Regions from separate parts of the Variovorax sp. 22077 genome, predicted to be linked through region 1. Evidence: riboswitches for the same ligand, from Rfam matches in the RefSeq annotation. Region 1 holds a riboswitch; the other holds the start of a gene.
The links. A riboswitch is a leader RNA that binds a small molecule or an ion and turns the genes downstream of it on or off. The one in region 1 is predicted to bind glycine.
Positions count from the first base shown of each region.

Region 2: it holds a riboswitch for glycine, as region 1 does, so the genes downstream of both, ACTJLF_RS26545 (D-amino acid dehydrogenase) here and gcvT (glycine cleavage system aminomethyltransferase GcvT) in region 1, are expected to answer to the same signal.

Region 1 covers NZ_JBQEQC010000024.1:55,303-69,529, reverse strand. Annotated here, with positions in the region: gene ACTJLF_RS27870 (SDR family oxidoreductase) at 1-95, opposite strand, end outside; gene ACTJLF_RS27865 (electron transfer flavoprotein-ubiquinone oxidoreductase) at 239-1,936, shown strand; gene ACTJLF_RS27860 (hypothetical protein) at 2,039-3,109, opposite strand; gene ACTJLF_RS27855 (hypothetical protein) at 3,142-3,378, opposite strand; gene denD (D-erythronate dehydrogenase) at 3,548-4,567, shown strand; gene ACTJLF_RS27845 (TRAP transporter substrate-binding protein) at 4,612-5,586, shown strand; gene ACTJLF_RS27840 (TRAP transporter small permease) at 5,685-6,197, shown strand; gene ACTJLF_RS27835 (TRAP transporter large permease) at 6,209-7,501, shown strand; gene ACTJLF_RS27830 (AraC family transcriptional regulator) at 7,526-8,308, opposite strand; gene ACTJLF_RS27825 (MFS transporter) at 8,406-9,596, shown strand; gene ACTJLF_RS27820 (L,D-transpeptidase Cds6 family protein) at 9,678-10,172, shown strand; gene ACTJLF_RS27815 (hypothetical protein) at 10,275-10,823, shown strand; gene ACTJLF_RS27810 (YkvA family protein) at 10,857-11,267, shown strand; glycine riboswitch at 11,321-11,401, shown strand; glycine riboswitch at 11,422-11,531, shown strand; gene gcvT (glycine cleavage system aminomethyltransferase GcvT) at 11,577-12,749, shown strand; gene gcvH (glycine cleavage system protein GcvH) at 12,802-13,173, shown strand; gene gcvP (aminomethyl-transferring glycine dehydrogenase) at 13,342-14,227, shown strand, end outside.
Region 2 covers NZ_JBQEQC010000022.1:68,069-82,295, reverse strand. Annotated here, with positions in the region: gene ACTJLF_RS26565 (aminotransferase-like domain-containing protein) at 89-1,528, shown strand; gene ACTJLF_RS26560 (PhaM family polyhydroxyalkanoate granule multifunctional regulatory protein) at 1,755-2,537, shown strand; gene ACTJLF_RS26555 (FIST signal transduction protein) at 2,582-3,862, shown strand; gene ACTJLF_RS26550 (RtcB family protein) at 4,072-5,478, shown strand; gene ACTJLF_RS26545 (D-amino acid dehydrogenase) at 5,498-6,805, opposite strand; glycine riboswitch at 6,898-7,005, opposite strand; glycine riboswitch at 7,023-7,126, opposite strand; gene rfbB (dTDP-glucose 4,6-dehydratase) at 7,253-8,323, shown strand; gene rfbD (dTDP-4-dehydrorhamnose reductase) at 8,320-9,210, shown strand; gene rfbA (glucose-1-phosphate thymidylyltransferase RfbA) at 9,236-10,132, shown strand; gene rfbC (dTDP-4-dehydrorhamnose 3,5-epimerase) at 10,129-10,677, shown strand; gene ACTJLF_RS26520 (hypothetical protein) at 10,835-13,258, shown strand; gene ACTJLF_RS26515 (glycosyltransferase) at 13,255-14,227, shown strand, end outside.

The sequences.
Region 1 (14,227 bases):
GCTCGCGCCAGCGTTTTCGCGAACTGGGCGCCGAGCCCGCTGGAGGCGCCGGTGACGAAGGCCACGCGGCCGGAGAGATCGATGCTGTAAGCCATGGACTGGATCCTGTGGAGTCGCGCAGGTGACGCGGGGAAGCCCCGCCCGCGGGCGACAGGGGGCATGCCTGGACGCCGCATAAAATGCCCCGCAGTCCCGGGCTGCCACCGCGCCCCGAAAAATCATTATCGATCCAACCCACATGACGCACGACGAAATCCTCGCCCAGTTCGGCCCTCGCGAAGCCATGGAATACGACGTGGTCGTGGTCGGAGGCGGCCCCGCCGGCCTGTCGACCGCGATCCGGCTCAAGCAGCTGGCCGCGCAGCAGGAAAAGGAGATTTCGGTCGTGGTGCTCGAGAAGGGCTCGGAGCCCGGCGCGCACATCCTCTCGGGCGCCATCATGGACCCGCGCGCACTCAACGAGCTGCTGCCCGACTGGAAGGAACTCGGCGCGCCGCTGAACCAGCCGGTCACCGACGACGCGATGGTGTTCCTTGGCGAGAAGTCGGGCCTGCGCACGCCCGGCTTCCTGCTGCCGGAATGCTTCCAGAACCACGGCAACTACATCATCAGCCTGGGCGCCTTCACCAAGTGGCTCGCGCAGCAGGCCGAGAACCTGGGCGTGGAGATCTTCCCGGGCTTCCCCGCTGCCGAGGTGCTCTACAACGACGATGGCTCGGTGCGCGGCGTGGCCACCGGCAACATGGGCGTCGGCAAGGACGGCGAGCCCACCGAGAACTTCCAGCTCGGCATGGAGCTGCTGGGCAAGTACACCGTGTTCGCCGAAGGCGCGCGCGGCCACCTCGGCCGCCAGCTCATCGCGAAGTACAAGCTCGACGCCGGCAAGGACCCGCAGACCTACGGCATCGGCGTGAAGGAAGTCTGGGAGATCGACCCCAAGCGCCACCAGCCCGGCTTCGTGCTGCACACCGCCGGCTGGCCGATGAAGAGCGACACCTACGGCGGCGCCTTCCTCTATCACATGGAGGACAACAAGGTCACCATGGGCTTCATCACGGGCCTGGACTACAGCAACCCCTACCTGAGCCCCTTCGAGGAAATGCAGCGCTGGAAGCTTCACCCCAACATCCGCTGGTACCTGGAGGGCGACGAGTCCAAGGGCATCAAGCCTGCAAAGCGCATCGGCTACGGCGCGCGCGCCATCACGGCCGGCGGCCTGATGTCGCTGCCCAAGACGGTGTTCCCGGGCGGCGCGCTGGTCGGCTGCGAGGCCGGCTACCTCAACGTGAGCCGCATCAAGGGCAGCCATGCCGCCATCAAGACCGGCATGCTGTGCGCCGAGGCCGCCTTCGACGCGGTCATGGCCGGCCGCCAGCACGACGAACTCACGGCCTACCCGGCCGCATTCGAGAAGAGCTGGCTCCACACCGAGCTGAACAAGGCCCGCAACTTCAAGGCCTGGTTCAAGAAGGGCCTGGGCATCGCGACCATCATGAACGGCGTGGAGCAATGGCTGCTCAAGGGCCACATCCCATGGACCCTGCGCCGCGACAAGCCCGACCACCTGTACCTGAAGCCGGCGTCCGAGTGCAAGCCCATCGTCTACCCCAAGCCCGACGGCAAGCTCACCTTCGACCGCCTCTCCAGCGTGTTCATCAGCAACACCAACCATGAAGAGCAGCAGCCGGCCCACCTGACGCTCAAGGACCCGACGGTGCCGGTGAACGTCAACCTCGCCAAGTTCGCGGGCCCCGAGAGCCGCTACTGCCCCGCCGGCGTCTACGAGTTCGTCGGCACCGAGGACGGCAAGCAGCGCCTGCAGATCAACGCGCAGAACTGCGTGCACTGCAAGACCTGCGACATCAAGGACCCGACGCAGAACATCGTGTGGGTCACGCCCGAAGGGGGCGGTGGGCCGAACTACGTGGGGATGTAAGGCCCTCGGCCCTCTTCTCTTCCTCCGCTTCTTTTCGCTTCCTTCTGCTCAAGGCCCTCTTCGGAGGGCCTTTTCCTTGGCATGGCCGGAAGGCCCGCCGCCTCAGGCAAGGTATCCGGCGACCTCCTCGGGCGTGAGCAGGCGCACCAGCGACACACGCGACTTCTGCTCCGAATGGAGCACGCGGTCGAACCCGTTCCAGCTGCGGCTGGGCTTGTTCTGCGTGTCCAGTGCGACGAGCACCAGCCGTCCCTGCCTGCGGACGTTCTCGCGCAGCGAACCCTCGCCCCATGACCACGCCATCGGATCGACAAGTTCGCCGTTGCTGAAGGCGTGGGCCTGCAGCCACAGGTACTCGGCCGAGTCGCTGTCACGGTTTGCGTTCGCACCCGCCTCGCCCGCGGGCGCCTGGGGCGGCTGGATGCCCAGCGCCTTGGCGTGCTTGCGCATCAGCTTCTGCAGCAGCGAGAACGCGTGGAAATTGTTGTTGATGGCATGGGCCTTCACCAGCATGCCGGTGCCGGAGGCCGGTAGAACCACGACCAGTTCGTCCTCGTAGGTCAGCTCGGCGGCACCCTGCAGGAAGTGCAGGCCGTCGATCGGCAGCGAATCGTTGACAGCCATCGCATCGATGCGCGCCACCAGTTCGCCGTCGGCCAGCAGGGCGCGGTGGTTGCGCACGTCGCGCATGAGCATGGCCATCAGCGGCAGCACCAGCAGCCCGGCCGCGGCCTGCCGCGCCTCGACCTCGAAACGCTCCTGCGCCGACAGCGCGCCGAGGGCGGCATTGGCGGCCTGCCATTCGGCGAGATCGTCGGGGTCCGCGTCATCGTCGCCTTCGAGCGGCTGCGTCGCGCAGAAGGGCTCGAGCGAGGCGAGCAGGTCGGCCATGAGTTCGAGCGCCGCACCGAAGAGCAGGTGCGGATCGGCCCCGTCCTCCACCAGCGCACCGCAGAACAGGGCGAGCAGCGCGGCACGGTGGGGATGCAGGAGGGGCAGCTGGTCGACAGCCAGTTGCAGCACCTCGTTCTTCTCCGGGCTCTTCATCACCGAGAGGTAGAAATCCCTGACCTCCTCGCGCGAGAAGAACGAGGACTGGGTGTCGAGGTCGGCTTCGCCGATCACCGGCTGCCGCAGCGTTTCGAGGAAATCGGGTGGGAACTGCATCGTCATGTCGTCGTTGTTTCTGCTCAGGAGTCCGGACTTCACACCGGAACCAGGCTGCGCGCCGCCAGCCCGGCGGCCATGGCACCGAAGATGGAGCCCGGCAGCGAGAAGGCCGGTCCGGCCAGCCCGGCAAGCGCTCCCGCGCAGCCGCCAAGGAACATCCACGCCACCAGCGTCCGTCTTCGCCGGTATTGCGGCGAAGGCTTCTCGGCGAACAGGCCGTTTGCCACGAGCCATGCCACGGCGAGTAGCCACAAGACAATGACCGTGAGCATGCAATGTCTCCTGTCGATGAAGGCGCTCGTGCGCGACGGGTTTCGCGATGGGCTCCGAGGCGCAGCCTGCGATCGAGCATGCCACAGGCCTGTCGCCCTCGCCGCCGCCCGCGATCGGACGGGAAATGCACCGCACGCTTATCCTCGGCGCTCACAGGAGACAGGACCCATGCAGATCATCATCACCGGCGGCGCAGGCTTTGTGGGCGCGCGCCTCGCACGCACGCTGCTCAGGCAAGGCAGCCTTTCGCTGGCCGGCGCGCCCGGCAGCCCCATCGAGCGCATCACGCTGGTCGACCGCGCGGCCCCGCCGGCCGACCTTGCGGCCGATGCGCGCATCAGGACCATCACCGGCGACCTGGACGACCAGCTCTCGGCACAGGCCGACGCCACGCCCTGGCGCGAGGCCGACGCCATCTTCCACCTGGCGGCCGCAGTGAGCGGCGAATGCGAGGCCGACTTCGACCTCGGCATGCGCAGCAACTTCGCCGCCACGCATGCGTTGCTCGAACGCGTGCGCGCGCTCGGCACGAAGCCGGTGCTGGTGTTCTCCAGCTCGCTCGCGGTGTTCGGCGACTCGCCCGAGCAGCCCCTGCCGAAGGTGATCGAGGACCACACGCTGCCCACGCCGCAGACGAGCTACGGCATCCAGAAATTCATCGGCGAGCAGCTGGTGGCCGACTTCACGCGCAAGGGCTTCGTGCGCGGGCGCAGCGTGAGGCTCATGACGGTGAGCGTGCGTCCGGGCAAGCCCAACGGCGCGGCCTCGGGCTTCTTCAGCGGAATGATCCGCGAGCCGCTAGCTGGCCTGCGCGCAGCCTGCCCGGTGCCCGACGAGACGCCCGTAGCCATCGCTTCGCCCTCGCGCACCATCGAGGGCATCATCCGCGCCGCCGAGGCGAGCGACGCGCAATGGGGCCCGCGCACCGCGCTGAACCTGCCCTCGCTGCCGACCACGGTGGGCGAGATGGCCGCGGCGCTGGAGCGCGTGGCCGGCAAGGCCGCCACCGCCCTGCTCGACCGCACGCCCGACCCGACGATCATGCGCATCGTGAAGACCTGGCCGGGGCATTTCGAGACGGCGCGCGCCGGGGCGCTGGGGCTGACCGCCGACGACAGCTTCGAGGCAGTGATCCGGGAATACGTCCGTGAAAATCCCGACGCGGTGAAGCTCCCCAGCGTTGCATAGTCAGGTGCGCCTGACGCGCACCTGACTTCAACCCCGGAGACATCATGAAACTCGGCCACATCGCCGCCGCCTGCCTTTCGCTCGCCCTGGGCACTTCCGCCTTCGCCCAGGCCCCCACCGTTCTCAAGATCGGCTACGCGACCTCCAAGGAGTCGCACTACGGCGTGGGCTCCACGGTGTTCTGCGAGGAGATCGAGAAGGGCACGCAAGGCCGCTACAAGTGCCAGCACTTCGCCAACTCGGCGCTGGGCGGCGAGCGCGAGCAGATCGAGGCCATCCAGCTCGGCACGCAGGACCTGGTCAACACCTCGACCGGCCCGGTGGGCAACTTCGTGCCCGAGGTGAAGATCGTCGATATCCCCTTCCTCTTTCGCGACTACGACCACGCGCGCAAGGTGATGGACGGCCCGATCGGCCAGGACATCCTGACCAAGTTCCCGAGCAAGGGCATCATCGCGCTGGCGTGGACGGAGAACGGCTTCCGGCACATGACGAACAGCAAGCGCGACATCGTCAAGCCCACCGACGCGGCCGGCCTGAAGATGCGCACCATGGAGAACAAGGTGCACATGGACGGCTACCGCACCTTCGGCATCCTGCCTACGCCGATGGCCTTCCCCGAGCTCTTCGGCGCACTTCAGCAGGGCACGGTCGACGGGCAGGAGAACCCGATTCCGGTGATCCTGGCTTCGAAGTTCTCGCAGGTGCAGAAGCACCTCTCCCTCACCGGCCACGTCTACTCGCCGGCGCTCCTGCTGCTGTCGCCGAAGGTGTGGAACAAGCTCTCGGACGCCGACAAGAAGGTGTTCACCGAGGCCGCGAAGAAAGCCGCCGTGGCCCAGCGCAAGAAGGTCAACGACGACGAGAACAACGGCATCGCCCAGCTCGAGAAGGACGGCATGAAGGTCACGCGTACCGTCGACGGCGCCGCCTTCCGCGAGGCGCTGAAGCCGGCGTACGTGAGCTACGCCAAGGAATTCGGCGCGGACAACATCAAGAAGATTTCGGACGTCAAGTAAGCCGTCCGAGCCGGCCTTCCGGCAACGCGCCCGGTACGCATGCGTGCGCCGGGCGCTTCGTTTTTCTTCTCTCCCGAAACAACAGAGAACAACTCAAAGTGCAAGCCTTCGAGCGCTACTTTCTCGCCGCCAACCGCTGGGCGCTGATTCTTCTGCTGGCCGCCATGTCGGTCATCATCTTCACCAACGTCGTGCTGCGCTACACCACCAGCCAATCGCTCGAATGGGCCGAGGAGGTGTCGCGCCACATGATGATCTGGCTCACTTTCCTGGGCGCCGGCCCGGTGCTGCGCTACGGCGGGCACATCGCGGTCGAGAACCTGCAGGACGCGCTGCCGCGCGGCGCGGCCATCGCGCTGCGCATCGTCGTCGCCGGGCTGCTGTTCGCCTTCTTCGGCTTCATGGTCTGGTACGGCTGGCTCTACATGCAGCGCACGATGTTCCAGCTCACGGCCGTCACGCAGATTCCCTTCGCCTACATCTACAGCGCGATGCTGTTCGGCGGAGTGCTGCTCGTCGTGCACTGGCTGCTGGTGGTGCGCGGCTACGTGCTGAGGCGCGAGTTCGCGTCCGACGCGCACTTCGACGCCAACGCGAGCGCGTCGCTGTAAGGAGAACGACCGTGGATGCAAGCCTCGTTCTCATCGTCTCCGCCTGCGTGTTCCTGGCCATCGGCGTGCCGGTGGCCTTCGCGCTGGGCCTTTCCACCGTCACCACGCTGATCCTGGCGGAGAACTACCCGCTGATGGTGCTGCTGAAGGAAACCTTCACCGGCATCGACAGCTTCCCGCTGATGGCGGTGCCCTTCTTCATCCTGGCCGCCGAGCTGATGAGCGGCGGTTCGCTCACCGAGGTGCTGCTGCGCTTCGCAGGCCAGTTCGTGGGCCACCGGCGCGGCGGGCTGGGCTACACCAACGTGGTGTCGCTGACCTTCTTCTCGGGCATCTCGGGCTCGGCGCTGGCCGACGCGGCGGGGCCGGGGTCGATGCTCATCAGGATGATGGACAAGGCCGGCTACGACCGCTCCTACGCGGCGGCGCTCACCGCCTCGACCGCGATCGTGGGGCCGATCATCCCGCCCTCGATCATCATGATCATCTACGCGCTGCAGGACGAGACGGTCTCGGTCGGCACGCTGTTCGCGGCGGGCATCCTGCCGGGCATCCTGATCGCGGTGGCGATGTGCCTGGTGAACTACCACGTCTCGAAGAAGCGCAACTACAAGGGCGACGGGCAGACGCCGCCGCTGCGCGAGATCCTCGTCACGACGTGGAAGGCGATTCCCGCGATCCTGTTGCCGGTGGTCATCCTGGGCGGCATGCGCGCGGGCTGGTTCACGCCCACCGAGGCCTCGGTGGTGGCGGTGTTCTATGCGCTGGTGTGCGGCAAGTTCGTCTACCGCACGCTCGAATGGAAGGCGCTGCCGGACATCCTCTCGCGCTCGGCCCTGCTTTCGGCCTCGGTGCTGATCATCATCGGGCTGTCGGCGTCGTTCGCGTGGGTCCTGACGATCGAGGGCATCCCGCAGCAGATGGCCGAGTGGCTGATCGGCATGAACCTCTCGCCGTGGATGTTCCTGATCATCGTCAACATCTTCCTGCTGCTCTTCGGCATCTTCATCGAGCCTCTGCCGGGCGTGATGGTGCTGGCGCCGATCCTCGCGCCGGTGGCGGTGAAGCTGGGCGTGGACCCGGTGCACTTCGCGATGATCGTGATCTTCAACCTCACGCTCGGCATGATCACGCCGCCGGTGGGCGGCCTGCTGTTCGTGACCTGCAACGTATCGAAGGTGCCGATGACGGCGCTGGTGAAGGAGCTTGTGCCGTTCCTGTGGGCGCACGGCGCGGTGCTGCTGATCCTGACCTTCGTGCCGGCGCTGAGCACCTGGCTGCCGCACACGCTCGGGTTCAAGTAGCGCCGCGACCTCGACCGCCGGCGCTCAGCCGGGCCGGTGCAGGTACTGGCTCGGCGGCACGCCCAGCGTGCGCCGGAACATGGCGGTGAAGGCGCTCGGGCTCTCGTAGCCGTGGGCCAGCGCCACCTCCAGGATCGACGCGCCCGCTGCCAGCCGGGGCAGGCTCAGCAGCAGCCTCGCCTGCCGGCACCACGCACCGAAGTTCATTCCCGTCTCGCGCTGGAACAGGCGAGCGAGCGTGCGGGTGTTCATGTGCAGGCGCAAGGCCCACTCTTCCAGCGTCGCGGGCAGCGAAGGATCGCGCACCAGTTCCTCGCACAACGCGGCCAGCCGGGCATGGCGCGGCATCGGCACATGCAGCGAGAGCGCCGGCGCGGCCTCGATCTCGTCGAGGATCAGCTCCATCACGCGCTCGTCGCGGCTGCCCGGCGCGTAGTCCAGCGGCAGCGACACGGCCGTGACGATCAGCTCCCGCAGCAGCGCGCCGACGTGGATCACGCGGCATTCGCTGCCCAGGTCGGCACGCGTGCCCGGCTCGACGAACACCGTGCGCATGCGAACCTCGCCGGCCATGCGGATGCGGTGCTCCATGCCGCCGGGCACCCACACGCCGCGGCCGGTCGGCACCACCCAGCTGCCGGCGGCGGCGCTCACCAGCATCACGCCCGAGATCGCGTGGATGAGCTGGCCGCGCCGGTGCGTGTGCGGCGGAATGAAGGCGTTGCCGGCAGGGTCGGTCGCCAGCACCGCGACCGCGCGCGGGGTGGATTCGCCTTGCTCGGGGCGGAGGTCGATCGCTTTGTCCATTTCTCGACGATGCTTGCCAATTCGTAGCAGGAACATCTTCTCACGGCTTCCTACGATGCTTTTTTCACTCCTACCGCAAACGAAAGAAGCATCCGTCATGAACAAGCGCCGACTCGGGCTGCTCACCGGCACCCATGCCGTCAACGACCTCTACCAGGGCCTCGTGCCCGCCCTGCTGCCGTTCATGGTGCTGGAGCGCGGCTACAGCTACACCGCCGTCAGCGGGCTGATGCTGGCGGCCACCGGCCTGTCGAGCGTGGTGCAGCCGCTGTTCGGCCTGTACGCCGACCGCCACCCGCGCAGCTGGCTGGTGCCCACGGGCTTTCTGGTGGCAGCGCTGGGCGTGGTGCTGGCGGGGCTGAGCCAGAGCTACCTGCTGACCTGGATCGCGATGGCGCTGTGCGGCCTGGGCATCGCGGCCTACCACCCGCCGGCCACGGTGGCTGCACGCGCGGCCGGCGGCGGCTCGCAGAAGGCGATGAGCGTGTTCTCCGTGGGCGGCACCATCGGCGCCTCGTTCGCGCCGGTGCTGGCGGCCACGGCCGTGGGCGGCGGCAGCCTGTCGCGCAGCTACCTGCTGGGCGTGCCCGCGCTGGCGATGGGCCTGGTGTGGTTCGTCGTGAACACCCGGCGCGGAGCGGCCTCGGGCAGTGCCGCCGCGGGGGCGCGAAAGGCCGGCGACCATCTGATGAAGCCGCACAACGACTGGCGCGCCTTCGGGCTGCTGGTGGCGACCATCGTGGGCTGGTCGATCCCATACGTCACGGTGATGTCGATGCTGTCGCTGCGCATCACGCGCGACCTGCACGGCTCGGCCTTCCAGGGCGCGGCGGCGCTCACCGCGTTCACTGCGGCGGGCGCGGTCGGCACGCTGCTCGGTGGGTGGCTGGGCGACCGCATCGGGCGCATGGGCACGATCCGCGCGGGCTACCTCTTCGCGCTGCCCTCGCTCGCGGGCATCGTGCTCGCACCGAGCGCCGGCTGGGCGCTGGCCTGCACCGGACTCTTCGGCCTGTGCATGTTCCTGCCCTTCGCGGCGCAGGTGACGCTCGCGCAGGACTACCTTCCGCGCAACCCGGCCACCGCCAGCGGCATCGCGCTGGGGCTGGCGCTGTCGGTGGGCGGGCTGGTCTCGCCGCTCTTCGGCATGCTGTCGGACGCGCGCGGCCTCGGCGTGACGCTGACCGCCGTGCTCTGCCTGCTGTGCGTGGCGGCGGTGCTCGCGCTGCAGCTGCGCAATCGCACCATGCAGACGATGCCTGTCGACGCCGAGGGAGCCGCCGCCTGAAAGCGGCCCGGCGCATGTTCGCTGCCAGAATCGGGCGCAGGGCCGAAGGGCCGGCGAAACGACAAGGAGGGACACTGCGCCATGAATCGATTCCTGAGCTGCGTATTGGGGAGCACGCTGCTGGCTCCGGCTGCCTTCGGCGCCGGGCCGACGACGGCGGTAGCGCCAGGAGCGCCGGTAGCGCCAATAGCGCCGACGACGCCGGCAGCCGCCGCCGCGCCGGCCGATCCCGCAGCAGGCATCCGTGAAGTCGAGTCTGCAGTGCGCGCCTGGGCCGCGGCATGGTCCGCACGCGACGTGACTCGCTACCTCGCCGCCTACGCGCCCGACTTCACCCCGCCGCGCGGCCAGGACCGCAAGGCATGGGAGGCCGACCGCCGCGCCCGCATCGAGGAGAAGGCCGCCATCAGCGTGGAGATCGACAGCCTCGTCATCAGCCTCAAGGGACAGGCGGCCACCGCCAGCTTCCAGCAGACCTACAGCGCCGACAAGCTGCGCGAGAAGAGCCGCAAGACGCTGGAGCTTCAGCGCGTCGGGGGCCGCTGGCTCATCCGCAAGGAGGGCGCGGGCGGATGATGCAGGCGCCCGGACCAATGGCCCTGTAAGCCAAACGGTTCACGAAGGTGTCACCGCTTGCAACCATGCTGCAGCCTTCGTTTCCCCAAGGCTGTGGCTGCCATGTTTCCCACCAAGACCGACAAGGCGCGCAACGAACTCCAGGGCGGACAGCGCACGCTCACCCAGCGCGAACGCGCCCTGCTGCTGATGGCCGACGGCCGGCGCTCCCTGACCGACTTCAGTCCCCTCTTCCCCAACCGCGATGAAGCCGAGCGGACGATCCAGGCGCTGATCGACAAGGGCTACCTGCAGGGCCCCAAGGCTGCAGCCGCACCGGCCGAGCCTCCCGCACAGCCCGCGCCCTCGCCCATCCCGGCCGTCGAGCCGATCCAGGTCGCCACCGCCGCCGACACCTTCGACGGCAAGCGCTCGCTGGCGACCACACGCATGTTCCTGTTCGACATCTGCGAGCGCATGTTCGTGCGCCGCGACCCGAAGTTCGCACTGCAGATGCGCGACGCCCTGCGCGAGGCGCGCGACCGCGAGGCGATGCTGACCATCGCCGCGCTGATGCTCACCGAGATCGAGAAGACCGCCGGCGTGGAGCGCGCCGAATCGCTGCGCGAGCGCATCGACCGGCTGCTGCCGCCGGCCGAAGTGATTCACTGAAGACCCCGGCCGGGGCTGTGACACCATCGCCGGGTGAATCTTTCCTCGCGTCCCCCACCCGCGCTGTCCGAGCGGCTTCGCAACTGGGCCAGGCGCCTCAAGCGCGACGGCGTCACGCTCTGGTTCGCCTGCCGGCACGCCGCCACGCCCTGGTATGCCAAGGCGCTGGGCGTGTTCGTGGTGGCCTATGCCCTGAGCCCGATCGACCTGATCCCCGACTTCGTGCCGGTGCTGGGCTACGTCGACGACGTGCTGCTGCTGCCGGGGCTGATCTGGCTCACGATCAGGCTGATTCCGGCATCCGTCCTCGCCGAATGCCGTTTGCAGGCCGATGCCTGGATCCAGCGTGCCGGCTCCAGGCCGACCAGCCGCTGGGGCGCCGCGCTGGCCGTGGCGGTGTGGATTGCGGTCGCCGCCGGGGGCTGGTACCTGTGGGCGCGCTGATCGCAAAAGCCCGAATCGCCGGCCATGCCGCGCGATCCACTACACTCCCCGGGGTCAGGAGAGAGCCCCGCATGCCGGGGCCGCCGAAGGCGCAGGGGGAAGTTTCCCCCGAACGCTCAGGCAAAAGGACTGACGAGGCGCCGGTGAAAACCGGCGTTTCCTTGCTGGAGAGAGGCCGCCGCCAAACACAGGCAGCGGCCCACCGAAGGAGCAAACCCCGATCGTGGGGCGAATCTCTCAGGTAAAGCGGACAGCAGGGGTGGCCCATGGCTTGCGTCATGGATTTCGACTGCCCCTTTGGAGTGCCCCGTGGCCGCTTCCTCCGCATCCGCTACCGAACTTCTCAAGACGCCGCTGTACGACCTCCACCTGGAGCTGGGCGCACGCATGGTGCCCTTCGCCGGCTATTCGATGCCGGTCCAGTACCCCGCCGGCCTGATGGCCGAGCACAAGCACACGCGCGACGCGGCCGGTCTGTTCGACATCTCACACATGGGCCAGCTGCGCCTGGTCGGCCCCGACGCCGCGGCCGCGTTCGAGACCCTGATGCCCGTCGACGTGATCGACCTGCCCGCCGGCAAGCAGCGCTACGGCCTGCTGCTGAACGACGAGGGCGGCATCCTCGACGACCTGATGTTCTTCAACGAGGGCAACGGCTCGATCTTCGTGATCGTCAACGGCGCCTGCAAGGCGGCCGACATCGCCCACATCCAGCAGAAGATCGGCTCGCGCTGCGAGGTGCGCCCCCTGCCCGACCATGCCCTGCTCGCGCTGCAGGGCCCACAGGCCGCGGCCACGCTGGCGCGGTTGTCGCCCGGCGTCGAGCGCTTCGTGTTCATGACTGGCGGCGCTGTGCAGATCGGCGGCATTGCGGCCTTCGTCACCCGCAGCGGCTACACCGGCGAAGACGGCTTCGAGATCTCGGTGGCCGCATCCGACGCCGAACGCCTCGCCCGCCTGCTGCTGGCCCAGCCCGAGGTCAAGCCCATCGGCCTGGGCGCGCGCAATTCGCTGCGGCTCGAAGCGGGCCTGTGCCTCTACGGCAACGACATCGACACCACCACCACGCCCGTCGAGGCCTCGCTCAACTGGGCGATGCAGAAGGTGCGCCGCGCGGGCGGTGCGCGCGAAGGCGGTTTTCCGGGCGCGGCCAGGGTGCTTGCGCAGCTCGCCACGGCCACTGCCGGCGCGGCCGGCCGCACCGACCACGACACGCTGAAGCGCAAGCGCGTGGGCCTCGTGGCGCTGGAGCGCATTCCGGTGCGCGACGACACGGTGCTGCAGTCTTTCGAAGGCCAGGACATCGGCCTCGTCACCAGCGGCCTGCTCGGCCCCACGGCCGACCGCTGCATCGCCATGGGCTACGTGGCCACCGCGTTCGCCGAACCCGGCACGCGCGTGCAGGCCATCGTGCGAGGCAAGCCGGTGCCGATGGAGGTGTCGACCATGCCCTTCGTGCCCACCCGCTACTACCGCGGCTGAACGGCTAGGCTCTGTACCCCGAAACATTTTTTCCACGAGGAGTTTTTCCACCATGAGCATCAAGTACACCAAGGACCACGAATGGGTGTCGGCCGAAGGCGACGCGGCCACCGTCGGCATCACCGTGCATGCGCAGGACGCGCTGGGCGACGTGGTGTTCGTCGACCTGCCCGAGATCGGCAAGACCTTCGCCCAGGGCGAAGTCGCCGGTGTCGTCGAATCGGTGAAGGCCGCCGCCGACGTGTTCATGCCCGTCTCGGGCGAGATCACCGAAGTGAACGAAGCGCTGCGCGCCGACCCCTCTCTCGCCAACAGCGACCCGCTGGCCGCCGGCTGGTTCTTCAAGGTCAAGCTGAGCGACCCCTCGCAGCTCGACGCGCTGCTGGACGCGGCCTCGTACGACAAGTTCGCTGCCGAGTCCTGATCCCAGAAATCGGACAGCCGAACGCAGAAGGAATACAAGAACCAGGCAGAAGTCGCAGAAGAAACCGAATCAACTCCTGGTTCTCCTTCCGCGACCTCTGCAAAACCTTCGCGACTTCCGCGTTCTGACCCCGCTCCCCCGCCCCAAGCTCTTATCACCAGCCCTGCCATGTCGAAGCCCGCTGCCCTCCCCACCCTGCAAGAACTCGAGAACGCCGAAGAATTCATTGCCCGCCACATCGGCATCGATGCGGCGGACGAGGCGCGCATGCTGCCGGCGATCGGGTCGGAAACGCGCGCGGAGCTGATCGACGGCATCGTGCCCGCCGCCATCCGCCGTGCCAGGCCGATGCGCCTGCCCGCGCCGGTGACCGAAGCCGACGCGCTGGCCGAGCTGAAGGCGATGGCGTCGAAGAACAAGGTGCTGCGCAACTTCATCGGCCAGGGCTACTACGGCAACCACACGCCGGGCGTGATCCTGCGCAACATCCTCGAGAACCCCGCCTGGTACACCGCCTACACGCCCTACCAGGCCGAGATCTCGCAGGGCCGCATGGAAGCCCTGCTCAACTTCCAGACGATGGTGTGCGACCTCACGGGCATGGCCATCGCCAACGCCTCGATGCTCGACGAGGCCACCGCCGCCGCCGAGGCCATGACGCTCGCCAAGCGCAGCGTGAAAAGCAAGAGCAACGTGTTCCTCGTCTCGGGCGACTGCCATCCGCAGACCATCGAGGTCATCAAGACCCGTGCCGCGCCGCTGGGCATCGAGGTCAAGGTGAGCACCGTGTCGGAAACGCTGCCGCACCTGATGGTGAGCGGCGCCTTCTTCGGCGTGCTCGCGCAGTACCCTGCCACCACCGGCCACGTGCACGACCTGCGTCCGCTCGCGGGCCACGCGCACCAGTGCGACGCGGCCTTCATCGTCGCGGCCGACCTGCTGGCGCTGACGCTGCTCGCGCCTCCGGGCGAATGGGGTGCCGACATCGTCTGCGGCACCACGCAACGCTTCGGCATGCCGCTGTGCAACGGCGGCCCGCACGCCGCCTACCTGG
Region 2 (14,227 bases), on a different contig from region 1:
CAGTACAGATAATCAAACAATCGGGCAATCTGTATTGGTCACTCCTTCGACACAGAAGCCAGGGAATCCGGCAGATCCCGGACGACGAATGCTCACACGCACCTCCACACAGTCGCTGACCGGGCAGCTCGCCGACCGCCTGGCCGAGCGCATCCGCACCCGGCTGCTGCCGCCCGGCGCGCGCCTGCCCTCGGTGCGCGAGTGCGCGCGTCAGCAGGGCGTGAGCCCCTACACCGTGGTCGCGGCCTACGACCAGCTGCTGGCGCAGGGCCTCGTCGAAGCCCGGCGCCAGCGCGGCTTCTACGTTCGCGACTCCGCTCCTGCGCAGGACGCCCGCTCGGCGAACGGCGCCGACGGCGCGATGGGCGTGCCCGCAGCGATCGCGGTGCAGATGATGGCCTCGCGCGTGCCGGCCGACGCCAGCTCCCTGATCCGCAGCATGTTCCACCGCCCGAGCGACAAGCCGCAGCCGGGCATGGGCGTGTTCCCGCCCGACTGGATGGCGTCGACCTTCATGCCCACGGCAGTGCGGCGCATGACCAATACAGCCGCGCTGCAGGAACTGTCGCTGCAGTACGGCGAGCCGGCCGGCGACATGAGCCTGCGGCGCAGCCTCTCGCAGAAGCTGGTGGGCATCAACGTGCCGGCCTCGCCCGACCAGATCGTGACCACCGTGGGCGCCACCCACGCGCTGGACATCGTGAGCCGCACGCTGCTGCGCCCGGGCGATCCGGTGATGGTCGAGGAGCCCGGCTGGGCGCTGGAGTTCGCGCGGCTGGAGGCGCTGGGCATGCGCATCCTGCCGGTGCCGCGCCGCGCCGACGGGCCCGACCTGGAAGTGATGGCGCAGTACTGCAAGCTGCACAGCCCCAAGCTCTTCGTCAGCGTGAGCGTGCTGCACAACCCCACCGGCTACAGCCTCACGCCGGGCAGCGCGCACCGGGTGCTCAAGCTGGCCAACGAGCACGGCTTCCACATCGTCGAGGACGACACCTACAGCCACCTCGCACCCGAGCACGCCACGCGGCTGAGCGCGCTCGACGGGCTGCAGCGCACCATCTACGTCAGCGGCTTCGCGAAGATCCTCGCGCCCAACTGGCGCATCGGCTTCCTGGCCGCGCCGCCCGACCTGAAGGAGCAGCTGCTCGAGACCAAGCTGCTGGCCACGCTGACCTCGCCCACGCTGTTCGAGCGGGCCTTGTCGTGGTGCATCGACCAGGGGCAGCTGCGCCGGCACTCCGAGCGCGTACGCATCCGGCTCGACGGTGCGCGGGGGCGGGCGGTGAAGCTGGCGATGGCGCACGGCTGCACCTTCGCCTCGGAGCCGGCGGGGCTCTTCGGCTGGGTCGACACCGGCGTGGACACCGACGCGCTCACGCAGCGCATGCTCGACCAGGGCTACCTGCTGGCGCCCGGGTCGCTCTTCCATGCGCGCCGGCCGCCGAGCACCATGATGCGGATCAACTTCGCCACCTCGCAGGACGCGGCCTTCTGGAAGGTCTTCAGCAAGGTCCGAAGCGAAGTCTGATCTGGCTCGCCACCAGGCGTCGCCCACTTCGCGCCGCGCGCGCCTTGCCTTGCCGGGGGCCATTCCGACGGCCCGGCAAAGCCGGTTTCGTGGTGTCCCGCGGAGGGGCTTTCGAGTTGGACGGCACGTTGGGAAAAGGCGGCACGGAAAGGTCAAACGCCGGAGGCTTGGAGTAAGCTGGCAGCACAAGAAAACCCATACCCAGCACCCCAGGAGACCTCCTCGCATGAGCAACGCCAGCAAGCCCTTCGACTTCAGCCAGTTCGTTCCCGGATTCGACTTCCTGAAGAACCTCGCCGGCGGCGCTGCCTCGGGCAACGGTTCGGTGCCGGGCATCCCGAGCCTCGCGAGCTGGGTCGCGCCCACGCTGAGCGTGGAGGAGGTCGACAAGCGCATCCAGGAACTCAAGACGGTGCAGTACTGGCTCGAGCAGAACGGCCATGCGCTGAAGGCCACCATCCAGGCGCTCGAAGTGCAGAAGATGACGCTTTCGACGCTGCGCGGCATGAACGTGCGCATGGAGGACATCGCCAGCGCGTTCACCAGGCAGGCGACCGCCGCCGCAGCAGCCGTGGCGCCCGCGGCCGCGGCCTCCAGGGCTGCGCCGGAGCCCGAACCCCGGGAGCCCGAGGAAGTCGAGAACGAAGAGGCGCCCGAGGAGGAGGCTCAAGAAGCCGCTCCCCCGCCCAGCAAGCCCACCCGCAAGCCCGCCGCCTCCAAGGCCAAAGCCACGGCGGGCGAGAGTGCAGGCGTGGTCGACCCGATGCAGTGGTGGGGCTCGCTCACCGAGCAGTTCCAGCAGATCGCCAGCACGGCGCTGCAGGACGCGGCCCAGTTGAAGATGCCGTCCATGGCGCAACCGCTGGCCGATGCGGTCGGCTCGGTCATGGGCAAGCCGGCGGCGGCCCGCAAGCCGGCCGCCGCGAAGAAGTCTGCGAAGACGACGGCTCCGGCCGCCAAGAAGAAGACGTCCGCCGCCGCGCGCAAGCGAACCTCCGCGCGACGCTGACGTCATACACACATCCATTTTTCAAGAACGGGTTGGCACGCATCATGAAGCTTTTTCCCTCCGGTCATGCCACCCATCCGCAATGGCGAATGGCCGCGGGCCTCGTGCTCGCGCAGCTGCGGGCGCAGATGGCGCTGCCCGACTACGCCTCCGCGCCCACGCTGGGGCTGCTCTACATCACCGACCACTACGCCGGCGACGCGCAGGACATCCTCGACCACCTGAGCGCCGAGCTGCCCGAGGTGACCGACTGGTCGGGCACCGTCGGCCTCGGCGTGTCGGCCAACAACGCCGAGTACTTCGACGAACCCGGCATGACCCTGATGCTGTGCGCGCTGCCGAGCGACCAGTACCGCGTGTTCTCCGGCGTCGCGCCCCTGGGCAATTCGGAAATGAGCGGTTTCGAGGCGCACACGGCGCTGGTGCACGCCGACCCCGCCACGCCCGACCTCGCCGAACTGATCGGCGAGATGGCCGGGCGCACCGACACCGGCTACCTGTTCGGCGGACTTTCGTCGGGACGCGGCGGCGCGCTGCAGTTCGCCGTCGGCGGCAACGGCAACATCCGTGGCCATGGCGCCGCGGGCGGCGTGTTCTCGGGCGGGCTCTCGGGCGTGGTCTTCGGCGAAGGCGTGCGGCTGGTGTCGCGCGTCACCCAGGGCTGCCAGCCGCTGCGCTCGGGCGCGGTGCGCGAACGCGAGATCACCGAGGCCGACGGCAACCTGCTGCTCAAGCTCGACGGCGAGCCTGCGCTCGACGTGCTGCTGGCCGACCTGCAGGTGTCGCTGGAACGCCCGCAGGAGGCCATCGAAGCGGTGCGCAACACCCTGGTCGGCCTGGCCGACGCCGGCAGCGACGGCATCCGCCGCACCGGCGACCTGGGCGCCGACGTGCTCGTGCGCCACATCATCGGACTCGACCCCACGCGGCGCGGCATCGCCATCGCCGATACCGCGGAAGCCGGCATGCGCCTGACCTTCTGCCGCCGCAACGCCCAGGCCGCGCGCGCCGACCTGATGCGAATCTGCGCGGAAATCCGCGAGGAACTGGAGCCCGAGGAACAGACGCTGGCCACCGCACGCGCCGTGGCGGCTGGCGAGGCCGAAGCCGCGCCGCATCCCGCGCGGCGCATCGCCGGAGCCGTGTACGTGAGCTGCTCCGGCCGCGGCGGCCCGCACTTCGGCGCGCCGGGGGCGGAGCTGCAGATCGTGCGGCACGCGCTGGGCGACGTGCCGCTGGTGGGCTTCTTCGCCGCAGGGGAGATCGCGCGGCACCATCTGTATGGGTATACCGGGGTGTTGACGGTGTTCACCGCGCCCGACTGACCTGGCGCCCGACGCGAAAAAGCGACGGGCGAGTTTTCGGCGGGAGGAACCATCGCTAGAATCCGCCCGCTTTCTTGAATCTCTGCTGCTGCAAGAAAGAGCCAGCCGCGCATCGCCTCCCTCGCGAGCGCGGCCGATCTTTTTCGCCTCTCCACGCAAAGTGCGACGAGGCAGGAAACCGACATGGTTTCCCGAATGGAACAGCAGCCATGAGCGATCCTCGCTTCTCCAGACTCCAGCGTGCCTTCTCGCGCGCCGGCATCGCCATCGACTACCGTGATGGCGTGTATCACCTGCACCATGAGGCCTCGCAGGCCACGGTGCTCCTGCCGCCCAGTCTTCCACTGGAAGAAAAGGCGGTGAACCAGTTGCTGGCATTCGCCAGCGTGCGCTCGCCCGACGGCGAGAAGGGCGTGTGCAAGGCCTGCGCGACGCCCGATTTCCACCCGGGCTCCGTCGCGCCCGTCGGCAGCGTCGTCGCGACCGACCCCGACTTCGTCATTCCCGCGGCAGTGGGGACCGACATCAACTGCGGCATGCGCCTGCTGACCACCGGGCTCACGCTCGACCAGGTGGCTCCGCACAGGACGCGGCTGGTCGAGAGGCTCACGCGCAGCCTGCTCGACAACGGCCGCGACGTGCCGGTGCATACGACGGCGTTCAGGGCGCTGTTCGACGTGGGCCCCTCGGCTTTCCTGGAGGCGGTGCGCAGCGGCGGGCTGTGGTCGTCGTGCGACCGCGACCGGATGCAGGCCGAGCTCGATGTCTGCATCGGCCTCGCGAGCTTCGGCGGCAGTGCCCGGCATGCACCCGAGGCCTACATCGGCGGCCGCCACGAGGTGTTCCGTGACCCCTGCCTCGGCACACCGGGAAGCGGCAACCATTTCGTGGAGCTGCAGGTGGTCGACCATGTCCTGGACCGCCATGAGGCCTACCGTGCGGGCCTGAAGACGGGAGATGTGGTCGTGATGATCCACAGCGGCTCGCGCGACATCGGATTTCACGTGGGAGGGCGATGGATGGATCGCGCCCGCGCCGAGTGGCCTGGCGGCCTGCGCCATCCGAAGAGCGGTCTCTACGGTCTGGCGGGGCCGCTGGCCGACGAATACCTGGAGGCCATGGGCGTGGCGGCACGCTATGCATGGGCCAACCGTGTCGTGTTGGCCGAACTGGTGCGGAAGGATTTCGCTGAACTGCTCGGTGCCTCGTCGTCGAAGCTGGTGGTGGACGTGCCGCACAACGTCGTGCTGCGGGAACGCGGCATGAACATCCACCGCAAGGGAGCGACGCCGGCGAATGCAGGCGACCTGGCGCTTATTCCGGGCTCGATGGGCGACTACTCGTATCTGGCTTCCGGGCTCGGGCATGAGGACTGGCTCTGGTCGTGCAGCCATGGCGCCGGCCGGCGGATGCGTCGGCAGCAGGTGCGCGCGATGCGGCCCGCGACTGCCGACCAACAGGCCAGCTGGCAATGCGTGACCTTGCGCGAGGAGCGCCGGATCGAAGAGGCGCCGCAGGCCTACAAGCCTATCGGCGAGGTGATCGACGCGCAGGAACGCGCCGGGCTGATCCGCTGCGCGGTGCGGCTCAGGCCCTGGATCACCTTCAAGGCGTGATCCATGGCCTGCCGGCTCGTCAGCCCAGAGCGGGCTGAGGAACGCGGGGACTGGGCGCCGGCATCCCCGTGAACGCGAAATCCACCTCCGGCGCCAGCCCGCTCACGATCCGCGCGATCGACTTGCCCGAGCCGCAAGCGTGCGTCCACCCCAGGGTGCCGTGGCCGGTATTGAGGAACAGGTTCGGCAGCTTCGTCTTGCCGATCAGCGGGACGTTGCTCGGCGTGGCCGGGCGCAGGCCGGTCCAGAACTGGGCCTGGGTGGTGTCGCCGGCGCCGGGGAAGAGCTCCTCGACGCGGCGCACGATGGCTTCGCAGCGCACGCGGTTCAGGTCGCGGTCGTAGCCGTTGAGCTCGGCCGTGCCTGCGATGCGCAGGCGGTCGCCCGATGCGGAGGTGTAGCGCGAGAACACGAGCTTGAATTCGTCATCGGTCAGCGAGACCTGGTGGGCCTTGGAGGCGTCCTTGACGGGCAGGGTCACCGAATAGCCCTTGGCCGGGTAGATCGGCAGCCGGATGCCCAGCGGCGCTGCGTACAGCGGGCTCAGCGAGCCCATCGCCAGGACGAAGGCGTCGCCACGGATTCGCTGGAAACGGCCTTCGCTGTCGGTGGCCTCGACGTGGTCGATGCTGCCGCCGGCCTCGCGCAACGCGGTCACGGTGTGGCTCATCAGGAACCTCACGCCCGCGGCGGCGGCCAGCGCGACGAGTTCGCGCGCGAAGCGGTTGGCGTCGCCGGACTCGTCCTCGGCCGTATAGGTAGCGCCGGCCAGCTTGGGGCGGATGTGGGCGAGGGCGGGCTCGATCTTCACGGCCTCGTCGGCCGAGATGACCCGGCGCTCGCAGCCCAGGGCACGCATCTGCTCGGCGGGCTCGAGGGCGCCGTCGAACTCCTTCTGCGTCGTGTAGAAGTGGAGGATGCCTTGGGTGCGCTGGTCGTAGCTGAGGCCGGTGTCGCGGCGCAACTGTTGCAACATCGAGCGGCTGTATGTGCCGAGACGAACGATCTGCTCGATGTTGTGGCGGGTGCGCGCCGGCGTGCATTCGCGCAGGAACTGCAGGCCCCAGAGCCACTGGCGCATGTCGGCACGCATGCGGAAGAGCAGCGGGGCGTCTTCCTTGCCCAGCCACTGCAGCACCTTCAGCGGCGCGCTGGGGTTGGCCCAGGGTTCGGCGTGGCTGACGGATATCTGCCCGCCGTTGGCGAAGCTGGTTTCGGCGGCCGGTGTGGCCTGCCGATCAATCACGGTCACTTCGTGGCCGAGTTGCTGGAGGTAGTAAGCCGAAGTCACGCCGAGCAGGCCGGCGCCGAGGACGATCACGCGCATTTCAAATACCTTTGAGGTTGCAGCGCTTGAACGGCGATCGGGTGAGTACTATTTGTTTAATAGTAAGCAACTGGACGACCGCTGTCCAAGTTGCCGCTCCCCCTGTCCTCGGTACCTGAGAGATTCATTCGTTGCGCCATTGCAACGAATTTGCTCCTTCGGTGCGCCACGTGAAGTGGCGTCTCTCCAGACGGCGTTTCAGTTGATGCAGTACTGACCCCTTGCCGAAATCCAAGACTTCGTCGGGCCGACCTGAGCGTTTATGGGAGTTTGCGCCTTCGGTAGGGCCACCGGGGTGGCCCGCTCTCCTGCGGTATCGCGAACGATTGTAAACACGCCGAGGACAGAATGGTAACGTCTTGTGTTTCCGCCAATTGGCCCAATGGGATAATCGAACGTTAAGGTTCATTGCGACACGGCGATGACCTTCAACATTCAGGGGACCCCATGATCTTGGTTACCGGCGGCGCTGGCTTCATTGGCGCCAATTTCGTACTCGACTGGATCGCGACCAGCGACGAGCCTGTCGTGAACCTCGACAAGCTGACCTACGCCGGCAACCTCGAGACGCTCGCATCGCTCAAGAACAACCCGCACCACATCTTCGTGCAGGGCGACATCGGCGACAGCGCTCTGGTCGACCGCCTGCTGGCCGAGCACAAGCCGCGCGCCGTGGTCAACTTTGCCGCCGAGTCGCATGTCGACCGGTCGATCCACGGCCCCGAAGACTTCGTGCAGACCAACGTGCTCGGGACCTTCCGCCTGCTCGAATCGGTGCGCGGCCACTGGAGCGCGCTGCCGGCCGACCAAAAGGCTGCTTTCCGCTTCCTGCATGTGTCGACAGACGAGGTCTACGGCTCGCTTTCGAAGACCGACCCGGCCTTCACCGAAGAGAACAAGTACGAGCCCAACAGCCCGTATTCGGCCAGCAAGGCCGCCAGCGACCACCTCGTGCGCGCCTGGCACCACACCTACGGCCTGCCGGTGCTCACCACCAACTGCTCCAACAACTACGGCCCGTTCCACTTCCCCGAGAAGCTCATCCCGCTGATGATCGTCAACGCGCTGGCCGGCAAGCCGCTGCCCGTGTACGGCGACGGCATGCAGGTGCGCGACTGGCTGTACGTGAAGGACCACTGCAGCGCCATCCGCCGCGTGCTCGAGGCCGGCAAACTGGGCGAGACCTACAACGTGGGCGGCTGGAACGAGAAGCCGAACATCGAGATCGTCAATACCGTGTGCGCGCTGCTGGACGAGCTGCGCCCCAAGGCCGACGGCAAGCCCTACAAGGAACAGATCACCTACGTCACCGACCGCCCCGGCCATGACCGCCGCTACGCCATCGATGCACGCAAGCTCGAAGCCGAACTCGGCTGGAAGCCCGCCGAGACCTTCGACACCGGCATCCGCAAGACCGTCGAGTGGTACCTCGCGAACACCGAGTGGGTGCGCAACGTGCAAAGCGGCGCCTACCGCGAGTGGGTCGAGAAGCAATACGACGCAAAGGCCGCGGCATGAAGCTGCTGCTGCTGGGCAAGGGCGGACAGGTCGGCTGGGAACTGCAACGCAGCCTTGCGCCGCTGGGCGAACTGGTGGCGCTCGACTTCGACAGCACCGATTTCCACGCCGACTTCAGCAGGCCGGAGCAATTGGCCGAGACGGTGCTGAAGGTCCGCCCCGACGTGATCGTGAATGCTGCAGCACACACGGCCGTCGACAAGGCCGAGAGCGAACCCGAATTCGCGCGCAAGCTCAACGCCACGTCGCCCGGCGTGGTGGCCGAAGCCGCCCAGCAGATCGGCGCGCTGATGGTGCACTACTCGACCGACTACGTCTTCGACGGCAGCGGCAGCAAACCCTGGAAGGAAGACGACGCGACCGGCCCGCTCAGCGTGTACGGGCAGACCAAGCTCGAAGGCGAGCAACTGGTGGCGCAGCACTGCCCGCGCCACCTGATCTTCCGCACAAGCTGGGTGTACGCGGCGCGTGGCGGCAACTTCGCCAAGACCATGCTGCGCCTGGCCAAGGAGCGTGACAAGCTGACCGTCATCGACGACCAGTTCGGTGCGCCCACAGGTGCCGAGTTGCTGGCCGACGTGACGGCCCATGCCATCCGCGCCACGCTGCAGGATCCGGCCAAGGCTGGGCTCTATCACGCGATTGCGGGCGGTGAAACGACATGGCACGGCTATGCGCGCTTCGTGCTCGAAATGGCGCAGCAGGCCGGCGTCGAACTCAAGGCCGGCCCGCAGGCTGTCGAGGCCGTGCCGACCAGCGCCTTCCCGACCCCGGCGAAGCGCCCGCACAACTCGCGTCTCGATACCACCAAGCTGCAGACCACTTTTGGCCTGCGCCTGCCGCCTTGGCAGGAAGGCGTTGCGCGCATGCTGCGCGAGACGCTTTGAAGAACACCCACGAAAAAACAGAAGCATGACCAAGACGACGCAACGCAAAGGCATCATCCTGGCCGGTGGCTCGGGCACTCGCCTGCACCCCGCAACCCTGGCGCTCAGCAAGCAACTGCTGCCGGTGTACGACAAGCCGATGATCTACTACCCGCTGAGCACGCTGATGCTGGGTGGCATGCGCGACATCCTGATCATCAGCACCCCGCAAGACACGCCGCGGTTCCAGCAACTGCTGGGCGATGGCAGCCAGTGGGGCATCAATCTGCAGTATGAGGTGCAGCCCAGCCCGGACGGGCTTGCGCAGGCTTTCATCATCGGCGACAAGTTCGTTGGCAACTCGCCCAGCGCGCTCGTGTTGGGCGACAACATCTTCTATGGCCACGATTTCGTGAACCTGCTGGCGGATGCCGACAAGAAGCCGTCGGGAGCCACCGTGTTCGCGTATCACGTGCAGGACCCGGAGCGCTATGGCGTGGTCGCGTTCGACGCGAAGGGCAAGGCCAGCAGCATCGAGGAAAAGCCGCTCAAGCCGAAGAGCAGCTACGCGGTCACGGGGCTGTACTTCTATGACAACCAGGTTGTGGATATTGCCAAGGCCGTGAAGCCGAGCGCGCGTGGCGAGTTGGAGATCACCGCTGTTAACCAAGCGTACCTTGAGTTGAACCAGTTGAACGTGCAGATCATGCAGCGCGGCTATGCATGGTTGGATACGGGCACGCACGACAGCCTGCTGGAAGCGGGCCAGTTCATTGCGACGCTGGAGCATCGGCAGGGGTTGAAGATTGCTTGCCCCGAGGAAATCTCGTGGCGCAATGGCTTTATCTCCAGCGAACAATTGGAGAAGCTCGCGGCTCCGCTGGAGAAGAGCGGGTACGGGAAGTATCTGCGGCACCTGTTGAACGATGAGGTGCGGTCATGAAAGCCACGCCAACGGCCATCCCCGATGTGATGGTGATCGAACCTAAAGTGTTCGGTGACACGCGGGGCTTCTTCTTCGAAAGCTTCAATCAGAAAGCCTTCGATGAAGCTGTCGGCCAGCATGTCGATTTCGTTCAGGACAATCACTCGCGTTCAGCCAAGGGAGTGCTGCGTGGCTTGCACTACCAGATCCAGCAGCCACAGGGCAAGCTGGTGCGTGTGGTGCGCGGCGCGGTGCTCGATGTGGCAGTGGACATCCGGCGCAAGTCGCCGACCTTTGGTAAATGGGTGTCACAGGAACTGAGCGAAGAAAACCACAAGCAACTTTGGGTGCCCGCGGGATTCGCGCACGGGTTCCTGGTGCTGAGCGAAACCGCTGACTTCCTTTACAAGACAACTGACTACTACGCCCCTGCCAACGAACGCTGTATTGCCTGGAACGACCCGGCGATTGCCATCGCTTGGCCCGACCTGCAGACTGATTTCATCTTGTCCGCCAAAGACCAAGCCGGCAAACGTCTGGCCGACGCCGAAGTATTTGAATGACGCCGTGCGCGGTTCGCCGGCACGGTTATTTTTCGAGCGCTCGCCCCGTTTTCCTGTTCGCGCGGCTGCGTCTTGCGGCCTGCATTCGTTCGGCCAGCTCATCACGGCGGCGACAATGAAGAACCCCACCCCCTCGCATTTTTTCTAAGCGTTGCCAATGAATATCAGATCCACCGCCGTGTTTGCCCTGCTCCTGGCGGGAGTAGTGGCAACGGCGACAGGCTTGCAACATTTGAGTTGGCATTCGATCGCTGCTGTACGCTGGGACGCGCTAGAGCCGTACGCTGTGGTGTTGGCAGGCGGCATGTTGTTTGCCGAAATAGGTTCGCGCTGGCTCGGCATCCACCGGATTGCGGCAGGCGCGGTCGTGGCGACTGCCATTGGACTGGCCACGGGCTCGGCTGGCGCATTGTTTGTCGTGATATGGATCGTGCTCGCCAGCTATGTGGTGGGTTCAACCGTGCTAACGCTATGGAGCAAGCGCAGCGAAGTACCCTCGATCCTTATCTCTGTACTGGTAGGCGCCGTCGTCTATGGGTCGTTGATTGGCCTCGCTGCGCACCAGCCCGTCAATTATCCGGGTGTGTATGCGATCGCGCTGGCGTTGCCGGTCGTCTTTGGCTGGCGGCAGATTCGCAAGTTGCTTCTGTCGGCCCTTACTTTTGCTCAGCGCAAGTCAACATCAAGCCTCGATCTGTTGATCGTTGGAGTTGCGCTGCTTCACTTCGTCGTTGGACTGATGCCCGAAACCGGGCACGACGCTCTGGCATCGCACCTATTCATTCCGGCGCACCTTGCAGCGCGCCACGCTTGGAGCTTTGACGTCAGCCTTTATGTGTGGGCTGTGATGCCGATGATGGGTGACTGGCTGTTTTCGCTGGGATACATGCTGGCGGGCGAAACGGGCGCTCGCCTCGTGAATGTAGGTTTTGTGCTGGCCACGTGTTGCTTGGTGCGCGAGCTCGTTTGTTGGGCGGGTGGGAGCCGGACGGGTTCGAAATGGGGCGCGCTGCTATTGCTCACCACGCCGCTGACGCTGCTCGAAAGCAGCAGCCTGTATATCGAATCGATCTGGGCTGCTTTCGCGGTCGCAGGCGCGCTGTCGCTTTTCAGGGCGCTGCAGCGCGACGGACTGCAGTCTGTAGACATTCGCGCCGCAGCAATCCTGCTCGGCGGCGCTTTGGCTGCAAAAGCGATCACATTGTCAATCCTCCCTGGGTTGTTCATCATTTTTCTGGTGCGTTTCCGCGTGTGGGCCACGAAGCTCGCGGCGGGGCGCTTTGCGCGTGCGTTGGGGCTTTTTGTGCTCGTGGGCTGCGTTCCCTACCTCAACGCGTGGGTGTTGACCAAAAATCCGCTGTTTCCTTATTTCAACGAGATTTTCCGCTCGGAGCTTTGGCCGTTCGTCAACTTCCAGGATTCGCGTTGGAGCAAAGGCTTCAAGTGGGACACCCTATACAAAGCAACCTTCCACTCGGACGCCTTCCTCGAAAGCTGGCCGGGTGCCAGCGGCTTCCAATGGCTCGTCTTGCTGCTGCCTGCAGTCGTGCTAATTGCGCGCAAGGGAAAGTCGCGCGCTCTGGCGATTCTTTTTACTGGCGCCGTCTCGGCGGTGGTGACTTTTCAGTCGATCGCCTATCTGCGCTACATCTTTCCGGCAGTTGTGCTGATGGTCGCGTTGATCGCTACCGCGTTTTCTCAGCAGCAAAACACCTCTTCAATGGGGAACAGAGTACTTTGGGCTGCCGGTACGGTTGTCATTCTGCTGAATCTCGTATTTTTAAAATCGGCTACGCACTACGGTGACATAGTTGCGCAGCCGCTATTCAGTTCGGCCGGGAGGGAGGCGTTTATTCGCGAGCGTCTGCCCATTCGGAGCGCGGTAGACGTTGTGAACAAGCTCAACCTCGACGATGCTCCAGTCGCCATGTTTTCTTCACCATTGGGAGCAGGCCTTCATTCGAACGCCCTATATCCCAGCTGGTACAACATGAAATTCGAGCGTGCTGTGACCGAGGCCGACACGGTTGGCGCTATGGCCAAGGCAATAGTACAGGCGGGCGGTGACTATCTAATTCTCGATGCAGGATGGGGCACGCCGGTGCAGCGAAGGCTGATTGAGGACGCTAGCGATCTGGTGACTGCATTTGTTCCCATTGCAGTGCGTCGTGTAAAGGAGCAATACCGATTTTCGCAGGAGCTGCTGCGCAACCCCGATTTTGCGACCGGAGATGGTTGGTCACTGCCCGCCGATATTTCGGATGTGCGCCCGGGCTCGATCTCGGTCAATGTAACGAACGTCGCGACACAGCAGATCCCAGTCATTGCTGGACGCCGATATAAGAACAGCGTGAAAAGCGAGTGCGGCACACAACCGACGCAGGGACGCATGCAGGTGAACTGGATGGATGCCGCCGGGCGCTTCATCGGGGTGAGCATTCAAGTCTTCGAATGCACCGCCGACACCAAGTCTTATTCCATGGAAGTCAGGGCTCCCCGGCACGCTGCCGTTGCCGTTGTCTACGCGTCGGGCCAGACCGATGTTCCCGTCACTTTCAGCGAAGTATCTTTCAAACAATGACTTCCTTCAGCTACGAAACGCAGACGTCGAGCGCCCGGATCGCGGTCGTGATTCCGTCCTATAAGGTCACCCGGCACATAGCGCCACTGATTGCCTCGATACCATCGTATGTCTGGAAAATCTACGTGGTCGACGATGCCTGTCCAGATCAGTCGGGCAACTTCGTCAAGGCGAACTGCACCGACCCGAGAATTACGATCGTTTTCCATGAGGTAAACCAGGGTGTCGGCGGCGCAGTGATGACAGGTTATCGCGCGGCAATTAAGGATGGGGCCCAAGTCATCGTGAAGATCGACGGTGACGGACAGATGAACCCGGCGCTCATTCCCAATTTTGTTGACCCTATCCTTTCAGGCGAGGCTGACTACACCAAGGGGAACCGTTTCTTCGACTTGGAAAAAGTCCGTGCCATGCCCAAGATTCGTCTGTTCGGGAACGCGGTTCTTTCGTTGATGACCAAGCTGTCGTCTGGCTACTGGGACCTCTTCGACCCGACGAACGGCTACACAGCCATTCATGCGCGTGTCGCGGAACACCTGCCTATGGAGAAATTGAGTCGGCGCTATTTCTTTGAAACTGATGTGCTTTTCCGACTCAACACATTGCGCGCAGTGGTCATGGATGTGCCAATGGAGGCGCAATACGGCGATGAGGTCAGTAACCTGAAAATCTCGAAAATCGTTACTGAATTTCTTTTCAAGCACGCGAGAAACTTCATGAAGCGAATTGGCTATAACTACTACCTGCGGGACATGTCGCTTGGCTCGCTGGAATTGCCCGCTGGACTTCTATTGTTTTGTGGCGGTGGTGTTTTTGGTATCTATCACTGGATCAATTCCATGCGGGTTGGCGTTGAAACCTCCTCAGGTACGGTTATGCTTGCAGCGCTCCCCATTCTGATGGGAATTCAATTGATTCTTTCGTTCTTCGGTCAGGACATTGCGGCAGTTCCGCGTACCCCTTTGCACA